Blastochloris tepida: one gene and its partner. The protein of the gene in region 1 interacts with the protein of each later gene in a pairwise test. Links are inferred from orthologs where the notes say so. Each region holds a gene or a part of one and is shown in the gene's direction. Other genes may lie near its edges. The genes, in order: dnaA and BLTE_RS12920.

Region 1 (6,539 bases):
GGAATGAATTCGGTTAAACCTTCGATGAGTCCAAGGAAGGTGGCCTCGATCAAATCGCCGAGTGTCATATTATCCCCCGATGCCGAAGGAATCAGCGTGCGCCGCACGGCACTTCGGCAAGGCTTCTTTCCACGAGAGCAGGCTTTACTGCAAGCGCTTGGCCGAAAGCTCCATACTGAAACGGCTATGGCGCCGTTGACGCTACCGGGGACGGCGGTTATAGAGCCGCGACGCGAGTTGCGGCCCGGTGAGCCGGCGAACCGAAAACGTCGCTCAAGCCCTCCGCAGAAGCTGACAGCAGGCGCGGCGTCGGACCGCACCCAGACTTACAGGATTCAGGCCATGGCCAACACCAGTTCCGCCAAGAAAGCGGCCCGCAAGATCGCCCGCCGGACCGCCATCAACAAGATGCGCCGCACCCGGGTGCGCACCGCGGTGCGCAAGGTCGAAGACGCCCTCGCCAAGGGCGATGCGACGGCCGCCGCCGCCGCGCTCAAGCTCGCCGAGCCGGAGATCATGCGTTCGGTCGGCAAGGGCATCCTCCACCGCAACACCGCGTCGCGCAAAGTCTCGCGCCTGACCAAGCGGGTGAAGAAGATCGCCGACTGAGGCGGGGCGCCGGGGCGCCAGCTGCGCCGCCTCTGCCCGCCCGCGGCGGGCGATGGCAGGCGGACCGGCCCCGCGACACAAATGGTTCAAGGATGGAATCCGGCACTTGTCACCAAGTGCCGGATTTCTGCTATTCTGGCTTGAAATTTCTATGACGCCGCACGCAGGGGGATGAAATTCATCCGGCGACCCCACTTTTCACGATGGCGGATCCGATTCGGTCATCCGGAACCATACGTAAATTTCCCATTGACTCAATTTTCCGGTTTGGGGGGCGCAGGGGCCGCTTGGCAGGCTTTGGCCGTCGGTCTCGCCGCTCAGATTTTCTCCTGAATAATCAATTGTTTGGACCCTAAGCGGCGGCGGGGCCGGGATTCTCGATCGGTTCCAAACGGGCCGAACGGGCCGATTTCGGGATTGTGGGCGAGTGTTGCAACGGCGACGCCCAGCCAAGATTCCGGCAGAATCCTCAGAGATTTGCCGGCTGACCTTTGCCCCCCGCGCCGTGCTTTTGTTTCGGCACCGATCCGGCCGCGCGCCGCAGCCGGGTTGGACGCGAGTTGCGAAGGCCGGGATGCGTGTTAAGACTCCGTTCACCTGCGGGGGTCATCCCCAGGTAAGTCTGTTCGTTCAGAGTTATTTTTAGTTGGAGCTGCGGAGAGCATGACCATGCAAGGGTTTCCCAAACGGACCCCGATCTTGGTCTAGTTATCCAGCAGTCGATATACTTGCGAACTTGTTTTGGGGGCCAGCCGGCGTCCTGTCGGCGGGTGGCGTAACAAGTATCGACATTCCAAGTAAGAAGAGCTGCGCGTTGTTGCAGCCGAGGGACAGCTATGTCTGGAATTGCACCGAACGGAGAGTGCCGGGGTCACACTGGCCCGCGATCTCCGATTGACCGCGCGCCTCGGCCCTGTGGGTCGGGGATCAAGCCCGATGCCGTCTCTGCCGCTGATGTCCGGGGACCGAACGGCCCTCGGGTCGGGGCGGTGCCGGCAGCGGCACGCGCGGTCCCATTCCCGGGCGCACCCAGCGTGCGCTGAACGCGACTTCCGGCAACGAAACCGACGTGTCTCCTGCCTGGCGGGGCAGAGGGGCATGACGATTGCGACCATCGACGAAAAGCGGAGCGGCGGATGTTGAAGAGCGAAGGTCTGGAGACCGGTTTTTTCCCGGGCCACAAATCGGTACGGAGCGCCCAGCCTGCGTTTGCGCGGACGTCGACGCGGTTTGACACCCAGTTCGACTCGCAAATGGCGGCGGCCTCGTGGGATCGCGTGCGCTCCCGGCTGAAGTCGACGCTGGGCGAGGAGGTCTATGCGAGCTGGTTCGCCTGCATGCAGCTCGATGCGGTGGCCGGCGAGGGCGTGCGCCTGTCGGTGCCCACGCGCTTCCTGAAGAGCTGGATCCAGACCCATTATGCCGAGCCGCTCGACGCCTTCTGGCGCGAGGAGATGCCGAGCCTGAAGCAGGTGGATCTGGTGGTCCGCTCGGCGGTGGCGCGGCTGCCGGCCCGCCCGGCGGCGGTCGAGCCGGCGCCTGCGGCGGCGCCCGCGCTGCCGGCCGGCACGCGGCCGCGGCCGATGCCGATCGTCGACACCCCGTTCGCCAATGTCGAGGGGCTGCCGGCCTCGCCGCTCGATCCGCGCCTGACCTTCGAGACCTTCATGGTCGGGCGCTCGAACACGCTGGCCCACGCCGCGGCGCAGGAGATCGCCGAGTCGCGTGCCGGCGAGAGCATCCGCTTCAATCCGCTCTATGTTCATGCCGCGGTCGGGCTCGGCAAGACCCACCTGCTGCAGGCGATCGCGTGGCGGGCGAGCCGGCTCGGTCGGCGCGTGCTGTATCTTACGGCAGAGAAGTTCATGTTCGGCTTCGTGGCGGCGCTGAAGAACCAGACGGCGCTGGCCTTCAAGGAGGCGCTGCGCGGCATCGATCTTCTGATCATCGACGACCTGCAGTTCCTGCAGGGCAAGTCGGTGCAGCAGGAATTCTGCCACACGCTCAATGCCTTGATCGATTCCGGCCGGCCCGTGGTGATCGCTGCCGACCGGCCGCCGGGCGAGCTTGAGAGCCTGGACGAGCGGGTGCGCTCGCGCCTTGCCGGCGGCCTGTCGGTCGAGATCGGCCCGCTGGAGGAGGAGCTGCGCCGCGCCATCCTGGCGGCGCGCATCGGCCAGATCCGCACCAAGCATCCCGGCTTCGAGGTGCCCGCCGAGGTGGTCGACTATGTCGCCGCCCAGGTGACCGCCAATGGCCGCGACCTCGACGGCGCCCTCAACCGGCTGCTCGCCCACAACACGCTGACGAGCTGCCCGGTGACGCTGGAGATGGCCGAGCACGCCATCCGCGACCTCGTGCGGCATACCGATACCAAGCGGGTGCGGATCGAGGACATCATCCGCCTCGTCGCCGAGCACTCCGGCATTTCCAAGCAGGACATCCTGTCCTCGCGCCGCACCGCCAATGTCGTGCTGCCGCGGCAGGTGGCCATGTATCTGGCGAAGACGCTGACCCTGCGTTCGCTGCCGGAGATCGGCCGCAGGTTCGGCGGGCGCGACCACACCACGGTGCTGCACGCGGTCCGCAAGATCGAGGAGAAGGTCAAGACCGACCGGGCGTTCGCCGACGAGGTCGAGCTTCTCAAGCGGCGCATCCTCGACTAGAGGGATCGCTCCGGCGCATCCTGGCCGGGTGCCGATTGGCGGAAGGGCCTTCGCATTGCTGCGAATCCTGCGCTAAAGTCCCTGTTCCCGGCCCGGGTGGCCGGGGGGAGGGCCGCTCGGCCTCAGCCCGTCTGCGTCTTCCGGAGCTTTCCGCCGCGCGGCCTCGCGCCGCCGGCAGTCGAGGTGTCGTCAATGCGTACCATCGTCGAGCGGGCCGACCTCGCCAAATCGCTTGGCCACGTCCACCGCGTGGTGGAGAAGCGCAACACCATTCCCATTCTCGCCAACGTGCTGCTGCGCGCCGACGGCACGCGGCTGGAGCTGAAGGCGACCGACCTCGACCTGGAGGTGGTGGAGTCGATCGCCGCCGACGTGAAGCTCGCGGGCGCCACCACCGTGCCGGCGCACATGTTCCATGACATCGTGCGCAAGCTGCCGGAGGGGGCCGAGATCTCGCTGGAGGCCGACACGGCCAAGGGCACGCTGGTGATCCGCGCCGGCCGCGCCCGCTTCCAGCTCCAGACCCTGCCGGAATCCGACTTTCCCGACCTCACGGCCGGCGAGTTCGGCCACCGCTTCACGCTGAGCGCGGCCGACCTCAAGCGGCTGCTCGACAAGACCCAGTTCGCGATCTCGACCGAGGAGACGCGCTACTATCTGAACGGCATCTATCTGCACACCATCTCCGGCCCCGAGGGCGAGATGCTGCGGGCGGTCGCCACCGACGGCCACCGTCTGGCCCAGGTCGAGTTCGCCGCCCCCGCCGGCGCCACCGGCATGCCGGGGGTGATCGTGCCGCGCAAGACCGTGGCCGAGGTGCAGCGCCTGCTGGAGGACGGCTCGACCGAGGTGCAGATCGAGCTCTCGACCGCCAAGATCCGCTTCGCCTTCGGCGACACCGTGCTGACCTCGAAGCTGATCGACGGCACCTTCCCCGATTACGCGCGGGTCATCCCGGTCGCCAACGACAAGACGCTGCTGGTCGACAAGGCGGATTTCGCCGCCGCCGTCGATCGCGTCTCGACCGTGTCGAGCGAGCGCGGCCGCGCGGTCAAGCTCGCGCTGTCGGAAGGCAAGCTGGTGCTGACCGTCACCAATCCGGACTCCGGGTCGGCCACCGAGGAGATCGAGGCCGACTATGCCGCCGATCCGCTCGAGATCGGCTTCAACTCGCGCTATCTCCTGGAGATCACCGGCCAGCTCGAAGGCGACGATGCCGAGCTCAAGCTGGCCGATCCCGGCTCGCCGACGCTGCTGCGCGACAAGGACAGCCGCGGCGCGCTCTATGTGCTGATGCCGATGCGGGTGTGAGACGAACTCCGGCCGATCAGGCCGGAGTTTCGTATCCCGGTCGCCGAAAAATCCCTTCCAGATCAAGTGTTTTTCGGCGAGACCGTTTCCGGTATCCCGAAGGGATCAACCGGAAACCGTATGAGACGGCGCCGGGCGATCAGGCTCGGACTGGCCACGGGCCGGGACCGGCGCGCGGCCGTGACCACGCATGATGACGTTACCCGAATCTCCCTGGCCTTCGCGCCGCGCCGCGCGGGTGCGGCGGCTGTCGCTGGTCAATTTCCGCTCCTGGCGGCGCGCGGTGCTCGATCCCGGCGACGCGCCGGTGGTGCTGGTCGGCCCCAATGGTGCGGGCAAGACCAACCTGATCGAGGCGATCTCGTTTCTCGCGCCCGGCCGCGGCCTGCGCCGCGCTACGCTGGAGGAGGTGGCCCGCGACGACGATGCCGCCGGTAGCGGTTACGATCATGACGGCAGCGGCGGTAACGGCGGCGTCTCGGGCGAGGGCGGCGACCCCGGCAACGGATCTTGGGCCGTGTCGGCCGAGATCGAGGGTCATGTCGGGCCGGTGGTGCTCGGCACCGGCATCAACCCGTCTGATCCGACCGCCCCGGTGCGCAGCCGCGATTGCCGGATCGACCGCGTGCCGGTCGGCTCCGCCGCGGCCTTCGCCGAGCATCTCGCCATCGCCTGGCTGATTCCGCAGATGGACGGGCTGTTCCTCGGCCCGGCCGCCGAGCGGCGCCGGTTTCTCGACCGGCTGGTGCTGGCGGTCGATCCCGCCCACGGCGCGCGCGTCAATGCGCTGGAGCGGGCGCTGCGCTCGCGCAACCGCCTGCTGGAGCAGGGGGGAGGGGACGCGCGCTGGCTCGATGCCGTCGAGCACGAGGTGGCCGAGGTGGCGGTGGCGGTGGCGGCGGCACGCGCCGAGACGGTGCGGCGGCTTGCCGCCGAGATCCTCGCCGGCCGCGACGATGCCGGGCCGTTTCCGTGGGCGGGCCTGCGCATCGAAGGCTGGCTGGAGCGGGCGGTGGGCGACACGCCGGCGCTGGCGCTGGAGGATCTCTACCGCGCCCGCCTCGCCGAGGGCCGCGCCCGCGACCGCGCCGCCGGCCGCACGCTGGACGGGCCGCACCGCTCCGACCTCGTGGTGATCTTCGGCCCCAAGGGGGTGCCGGCCGACCGCGCCTCGACCGGCGAGCAGAAGGCGCTGCTGGTCGGCCTCGTGCTGGCGCATGTGCGGCTGGTGGGGGCGATGACCGGCATGCTGCCGGTGCTGCTGCTCGACGAGATCGCCGCCCATTTCGACCCCGATCGCCGGGCCGCGCTCTATGACACGCTGATGCGGCTCGGCGTGCAGAGCTGGATGACCGGCACCGACCTTGCGGCCTTCGCGGCGCTGGGCACCCGCGCGGTGCGCTTCGCGGTCGAGCCCGGCCGGCTGACGCGGCTGGATTGAACAGACGTATCCGGACCAACCTCACCCCAGCGGTTTCCGGCGGCGAGGCGGTTTCATCGCCGGCGGGTCGGCTCTTCCGGTGGCAGACTGAGACCAACGGCCCCAGACGCTGACGCGTGGGGCCGTTGACTCTTGCGGATTTTCTTTCGGGAAACCAAAGATTTCTCGAAAATCCGCGACCGGAACCAACGGCCCGCGTTCGCGGCCGTTGGCATGAGACGGCCCCCCCGCGAGCTTCTGGTTTCCAGCCTCGCTACGCACCCCTGTTCAACCGGGAAGATGGTCGACAGTTTGGACCGGGAGGATGGTCGACAGGTCTGGGTTGGGGTTTGCGGTTTGTTCCGCCGGCTCGCGGAGCCCCGGACGGGGCGGAGCGAAGCGGCGGAACAAACCGCGGCGATCGATCAGGCCGATGTCGTGCGCGCAGAAGCGCACCACATGGTCGCCCGTCTCGAGCTCCTCGAGGCCGAGCAGCTCGCCCGCGAAGGCTTCGCCGATGAAGACGTGCTCGC
Region 2 (6,465 bases), 2.0 Mb from region 1 along the record:
CGGAGGATGCCATGGTGAATGCCGCTGATCCCCTCACCCGCCGGGCCGCGCTGGCCGCGCTCGGCGGCGCGCTGGCCGCGCTGCCGGCGCTCGGCCGGCCGGCCGCCGCCCAGACCGGCGCGACGTTCCGCGCCATCAACATCGACACCACGCAACTGGTCGGCCGCGACGCCGTGCTGGTCCGCCGCAACCTCGCCCGCGACCTGCCGGCGGCGTTCGCCGGGCGGATCACCGGGGCGCGCGGCGCGCCCACTTTGCTGGTGCGGATCACCTCGCTGTCGCTGGGCTCCTACACCGGCTCGGCCTCCGGCGGCGGCAGCGGCGGCTCCACGGTCGATACCGACTATATGGAGGGCGAGGCGCTGATCGTGCCGGCCGGCAGCAGGACGCCGACTGCCCGCGTGCCGATGCTCGCGGCCGTGCCCTCCGCCAGTGCCGGCGCCTGGTACCTGCCGGACAATGAGGAACGCCGCATCGCCTATATCAGCTCGTTCTTCGCCAGCTGGCTGACCAAGCGCGTGTGATTGGCCGGCGCGATCGGCGGCCTGAGGCGGTTTCCGGCCGATCCAGCCGGAAACCCCATTCCGATCGCCGAGAAAACCGTTTTAAATCAAAGATTTTGACAAGATCGATTCCGGGATTCCTTTGGGATCGTCCGGCCCTCGCTCACGCGTTCGTTAATTGCCCGAAGGTCAATGCGGCGGTTGAATGATGCCGCAGCCTGCCCGTTCTCCGCGAGGCGGCCGGTTCCGGCCCGCCTGCGAGGAAGCAGGCATGGCTGTGTGGCGCGTCCCGCGTCGCCTGCGCGGGCCGGCCGCGCTGGTGGCTCGGCCCATGACGGCTTGAAACCGCATGACGACTTGAAACCGCATGACGACCCGGAAACCGTAGGACACGACTCGCGATTCGACGGAGGTGCCGATGGACGGCCTGCTCCGGCGCATGTTCGAGGCAATGGTCACGACCGGCCAGCTCACGGTGGTGACCGCGCGGGGGCGGCGCTATCGCTTCGGGGACGGCACGCCCCCGGAGGTGGCGATCCGCTTCACCAGCCCCGGCTGGCAGCTTGCGGTGCTGGCCGATCCCGAGCTCAAGCTCGGCGAAGCCTTCATGGAGGGCGGCCTCGTCGTCGAGACCGGCTCGATCGCCGATCTCCTGGCGCTGACCATGGCGCGCTCGGTTGCCGGCGAGCGGCGGCTGCCGCTGGCGCCGCTTCTGGCCGTGGCGCGCCGTGCGGTGCGCCGGCTGGGACAAGCCAATTGGCGGCGGCGGGCGCGGGCCAATGTCCACCATCATTACGATCTCGACGACCGGCTCTACAGCCTGTTCCTCGATCCCGACCGGCAATATTCCTGCGCCTATTTCGAGATGCCCGGACAGAGCCTGGAGGCGGCCCAGCTCGCCAAGAAGCGCCACATCGCCGCGAAGCTGCTGGTCGAGCCCGGCCAGTGGGTGCTCGACATCGGCTCGGGCTGGGGCTGGCTTGCGCTCTATCTCGCAAGCGTCGCCGGGGCCAGGGTGCGCGGTATCACGCTGTCCGACCACCAGTTCGCCATCGCCCGCCAGCGCGCCGCCGACAGCGGGCTCGGCGAGCGGATCGAATTCGCGCTCGAAGACTATCGCGATACCAGAGGCCGGTTCGACCGCATCGTCTCGGTCGGGATGCTGGAGCATGTCGGCATCGGCTACCTTCCGGCGTTCTTCGCCAAGGCGTTCGAGCTCTTGGCCGAGGACGGCGTCTGCCTCGTCCACGCCATCGGCCGCTCGGAGGGGCCGGGCGTCACCAATCCCTGGATCGCCAAACACATCTTCCCCGGCGTCTATGTGCCGGCGCTGTCGGAGCTGATGCCGGCGGTGGAGCGCGCGGGCTTCCTCGTCGCCGACATCGAGATCCTGCGGCTGCACTATGCCGACACTTTGAAGGCGTGGCGCGAGCGCTTCCTCGCCCGCCGCGACGAGGCGCGCCGCCTCTATGACGAGCGCTTCTGCCGGATGTGGGAGTTCTACCTCGCCTCGTGCGAGATGGCCTTCCGCCACCACGGGATGATGGTGTTCCAAATCCAGTTGGTCAAACGCGAGGGCGTGGTGCCGCCCACCCGCCGCTACATCGCCGATCGCGAGGCCCGCCTCAGCGCCGCCGAGCGCGAGGGCCGGCCGCAACTGCGGCTGGCGGGGACCTGATCGATTCGGCTCCGAATCGATCGCGGGCGGCCGCGCGACAGTCAAGCGCGGCCGGCCCCGCTTTGCGTGATTCCGGTGCGCATGTGGATTGCGGGGCGTTGCGCAGGATGATTCCCTGACGACCGCGGCGGCGTGCTAAGCCATGATCCCAGCGTTGGATGATGGCATGGCTGTCGAATCGTTTGCCCGCAAAACGCAAGGCCCCGATCCGCTCTACCGGGCGGCGCCGCACAATGTCGAGGTCGAGCAGGCGCTGCTCGGCGCGGTGCTGGTGAACAACGAGGCGTTCTATCGCGTCTCGGACTTCCTGGAGCCGAAGCACTTCTTCGAGCCGCTGCACCAGTCGATCTTCGAGGTGTGCGCCCAGCTCATCCGCGCCGGCAAGGTGGCGACCCCGGTCACCGTCAAGACCTTCCTGCCGGCCGATGCCGACATCGGCGGGCTGACGGTGGCGCAGTATCTGTCGCGCCTGGCCGCGGAAGCCACCACCGTCATCAATGCGGCCGATTACGGCCGGGTGATCTACGACCTCGCCACGCGGCGCGAACTGATCCGCATCGGCGAGGACATGGTCAACATCGCCTATGACGCGCCGGTGGACATGCCGCCCAACGACCAGATCGAGGACGCCGAGCGGCGCCTCTACGAGCTGGCCGAGACCGGGCGCTATGACGGCGGCTTCCTGCGCTTCTCGGACGCTCTGAAGGAGGCGATCGACATGGCCGGCCGCGCCTATCAGCGCGACGGTCACCTCTCCGGTCTCGCCTCCGGGCTCGACGATCTCGATTCGCTGATGGGCGGGCTGCAGCCGTCCGACCTCGTCATCCTCGCCGGCCGCCCCGGCATGGGCAAGACGGCGCTTGCCACCAACATCGCCTACAATGTCGCCGCCAATTATCACGGCCGGCCGCGGCCCGACGGCTCGATCGAGACGGTAGCCGGCGGCATCGTCGGCTTCTTCTCGCTGGAAATGTCGGCCGAGCAGCTCGCCACCCGCGTGCTCGCCGAGCAGTCGGCGATCCCGTCCTCGAAGATCCGCCGCGGCGACATCTCGGATGCCGATTTCGGCAAGCTCGCCGCCGCCGCCCAGGTGATGCAGGCGATCCCGCTCTATATCGACGACACCGGCGGCATCTCGATCGCCCAGCTCACCGCGCGCGCACGGCGGCTCAAGCGCCAGCGCGGGCTCGATTTGATGATCGTCGACTATCTGCAGCTGCTGTCGGGCTCCTCGAAGCGCGCCAGCGAAGGCCGCGTGCAGGAGGTGACCGAGATCACCACCGGCCTCAAGGCGCTGGCCAAGGAGCTCGCCGTGCCGATCGTCGCGCTGTCGCAGCTGTCGCGTCAGGTCGAGAACCGCGAGGACAAGCGGCCGCAGCTTTCGGACCTGCGTGAATCCGGCTCGATCGAGCAGGACGCCGACGTCGTGCTGTTCGTGTTCCGCGAGGAATATTACCTCAAGGGCAAGGAGCCGCGGCAGGGCACCGAGGAATGGTTCAAGTGGGAGCAGGATCTCGCCGCGGTGAAGGGCACCGCCGAGGTGATCATCGGCAAGCAGCGCCACGGCCCCACCGGTACGGTGAAGCTGCACTTCGAGTCCGAGTACACGCGCTTCTCCACCCTCGCGCGCACCGACCATCTGCCCGACCGGCGCTGAGCGGGGCCGCGGGCGTCAGACGGTTTCGGGGGAAGGTGGCGGTTCTTCCCTCTCCCCTTGCGGGAGAAGGAAAGAGCGCGGCTCCCGGCCCGCCAACGGTTTCGAGCCGATCAAACGGAAACCGTATCACCCCTCGCTCTTGCTGCCGGCGAGCAGGCCCGCGACCCATTGGCTCGCCGGGTACTGCTCGCACACGGTGATCAGCGCGATCACGATCGGCACGCCGATGAAGGCGCCGGCGATGCCCCACAGGAAGCTCCACAGGAACACCGCGAGCAGCACGATGAACGGCGAGATCGACAGTGCGCTGCCGGCCACCCGCGGCTCCAGATAGCTGCCGACGACGAACTGGATGATGTTGAGCCCGGCGAACACGCCGAGCGCCACCTGCCACGATTCGAAATGCACCAGCGCGAACAGCGTCGGCGCCAGCGTGGCGATGAACGAGCCGATGAACGGAATGTAGTTCAGCGCGAACGCGATCACGCCCCATTCGGCGGCGAGCGGCAGGCCGATGAGCGAGCTGAACGCCCACACCAGCGCGCCGGTCATCACGCTCATCGCCGTGCGCACCAGCATGTATTTCTGCAGCTTGGCGGCGGTCTTGGCTGCGGCCGCCACCACGGCCTCGCCGGCCGCGCGGTTCCTCATCGCCCGCAGCTTCGCGGCGGTCTCCTCCACCTCCAGCAGCCCGAGAATGAGGAACACCGCCACCACCACCGAGAAGCTGACGATGCTCTGCAGCCGCGCGCCGATGCTCTGCACCGTGCGCACCATCCACGACACGCTGAACACGTCGGAGAAGACGCCGGCCACCGCGAAGCCATGGCCTTCGAGCCATTCGACGCCCTGCAGATAGAGCGCCTGGAAGCGCGCCGAATCCGCCAGCAGCCAGCGCGCCGCGCGGCCGAACCCCCAGCCGATCAGCGTGCCGAGCACGGCGAGCACCACCACCACCACCACCACGGTGACGGCCATCGCCGCGAGCCTGGGGATGCGCGCCTGCAGGCCCGACTGCAGCGGCCACACCAGCGCGATGATGAACAGCGCGAACACCACCGGCGCCAGGATCACCTCGCCGTAATAGAGCGCGATCAGCACCAGGATGGCGGTGCAGACGGCAAGCAGCGTGATGGAGCCGCGCCGGCTTGCGTCGCCGCCGGCAGAAGGCGGAACAGGCGTCTGCGTGCTGTCGATCGTCGCGATGGGGCTGTCGGTTGTCTGCATGTCCGGGCCGTGCTTTGGAGGCGAAATTGCGGTCCGCCCAAGCGCGGATCGCGCGGGCGAAGTCGCGGATCGGACCACAAACCGGCGGCGCGTTCAATCGGCGGCATGCGCGCTGGTGAAAGCGGCGCCTGTCGATTAGCATGCTGGGGCCGGCCCGTCCGGCCATGTCTCGTGCGGAACCTTTTCGCGGGCGGCGCAGTGGATCAGTCGGATTCGAGATCGGGCCGCCGCGGGCGGACCGCCGCGGTTCGGGCCGGCGTGCTGGCGCTGCTGTGGATCGCCATCGCCGGCACGGACCCGTTCGACCTCACGGCGGGAGTCCTCGCCGTCGCGCTCGCCACCGTCGCGCTCGCCACCTGGGCAAGCCTTGCGCTGATGCCGCCGAGCGGGCTGCACATGACGCCGCTTGCCACACTCGGCTACGGGCTTCGGCTGTTCGGCCAGTCGATCCTCGCCGGCATCGACGTGGCGCGCCGCGCGCTCGATCCCAGGCCGCTGCCGGCCGCCGGCTTCGTCCTGCACCCGACGTGCCTGCCGGCGGGGAGCGTGCGCAGCGCCTTCTGCACCACCGTCTGCCTCGTGCCCGGCACGCTGCCGGCCGGCACCGATGCTGAGGGCCGCCTCGTCGTCCACTGCCTCGACGTCGCCCAGCCGGTGGCCGAGCAGCTTGCGAGCGAGGAGGCGCGCTTCCGCCGCACCTTCGCCGGAGGCGGCGATGTATAGCTTCATGCTGGGAGCCGCCGGCTTCGTGCTGGTCGTGGTGGCGCTGGGGCTCGCCCGCGTGCTGCGCGGCCCCGGCCGCGCCGACCGCATGATGGCGATGCAGCTGCTCGGCACCGGCGGCATCGCCGTGCTGCTGCTGTTCTCCATCGCCAATTCGCTCTATGCGGTGGTGGACGTGGCGCTGGTGCTGGCGGTGCTGTCGGTGTTCGCCTCGGTCGCGCTGGTCGAGACCGCGCCGCCGGACTCCGGAGACGCGGCGTGACCGGCCTGCTGCTCGACATCGCCTCGGTCGTCGCCATTGCCGGCGGCGCCTTCTTCTTTCTTGCCGGCACCGTGGGGCTGTTGCGCTTTCCCGATACGCTGTCGCGCCTGCACGCACTCACCAAGGCCGATACGCTCGGGCTCGGGCTGATCGTGCTCGGCCTGCTGCCGACAGTCGACAGCGCGGTCACCGGCGCCAAGCTCGTCGCCATCTGGCTCCTGGTGCAACTGGCCGGCGCCAGCGTGGCGCAGCTCATCGCCCGCGCGGCGCGCCAAGACGCGCCACAGGACGTGCGACAGGACGGGCCGCCGTCATGACCGCAGGCCTTTCCGCCGGGATCGCCGTCGATATCGGCCTCGCCGCGCTGGTGGCGGCGATGGCGCTGTGGACCATCACCGTGCGCGACGCCTATGCC

Evidence for each region.
Region 2: the proteins of dnaA (region 1) and BLTE_RS12920 interact in binary tests that used the Escherichia coli proteins (3 or more experiments, as listed by UniProt). The link is inferred for Blastochloris tepida from one-to-one orthologs.

The regions. Positions count from the first base shown.
Region 1 is NZ_AP018907.1:861,988-868,526, forward strand. Bases 1,136-4,068 are described here. They hold dnaA (chromosomal replication initiator protein DnaA), read left to right. Parts: upstream 1,136-1,862; coding sequence 1,863-3,275; downstream 3,276-4,068. Other genes in these bases: dnaN (DNA polymerase III subunit beta), read left to right, coding at 3,468-4,068. Outside these bases: BLTE_RS03895 (undecaprenyl-diphosphate phosphatase), read right to left, coding at 1-68; rpsT (30S ribosomal protein S20), read left to right, coding at 343-609; more of dnaN, read left to right, coding at 4,069-4,586; BLTE_RS03915 (DNA replication/repair protein RecF), read left to right, coding at 4,777-6,027; BLTE_RS03920 (hypothetical protein), read right to left, coding at 6,295-6,539. UniProt on the Escherichia coli protein: Plays an essential in the initiation and regulation of chromosomal replication. Binds in an ATP-dependent fashion to the origin of replication (oriC) to initiate formation of the DNA replication initiation complex once per cell cycle.
Region 2 is NZ_AP018907.1:2,843,815-2,850,279, forward strand. Bases 1,734-4,592 are described here. They hold BLTE_RS12920 (replicative DNA helicase), read left to right. Parts: upstream 1,734-2,347; coding sequence 2,348-3,838; downstream 3,839-4,592. Other genes in these bases: BLTE_RS12915 (cyclopropane fatty acid synthase), read left to right, coding at 1,734-2,181; BLTE_RS12925 (AI-2E family transporter), read right to left, coding at 3,965-4,592. Outside these bases: BLTE_RS12910 (hypothetical protein), read left to right, coding at 12-524; more of BLTE_RS12915, read left to right, coding at 922-1,733; more of BLTE_RS12925, read right to left, coding at 4,593-5,065; BLTE_RS12930 (Na+/H+ antiporter subunit E), read left to right, coding at 5,324-5,788; BLTE_RS12935 (MrpF/PhaF family protein), read left to right, coding at 5,781-6,050; BLTE_RS12940 (monovalent cation/H(+) antiporter subunit G), read left to right, coding at 6,047-6,367; BLTE_RS12945 (hydrogenase subunit MbhD domain-containing protein), read left to right, coding at 6,364-6,465. UniProt on the Escherichia coli protein: The main replicative DNA helicase, it participates in initiation and elongation during chromosome replication. Travels ahead of the DNA replisome, separating dsDNA into templates for DNA synthesis.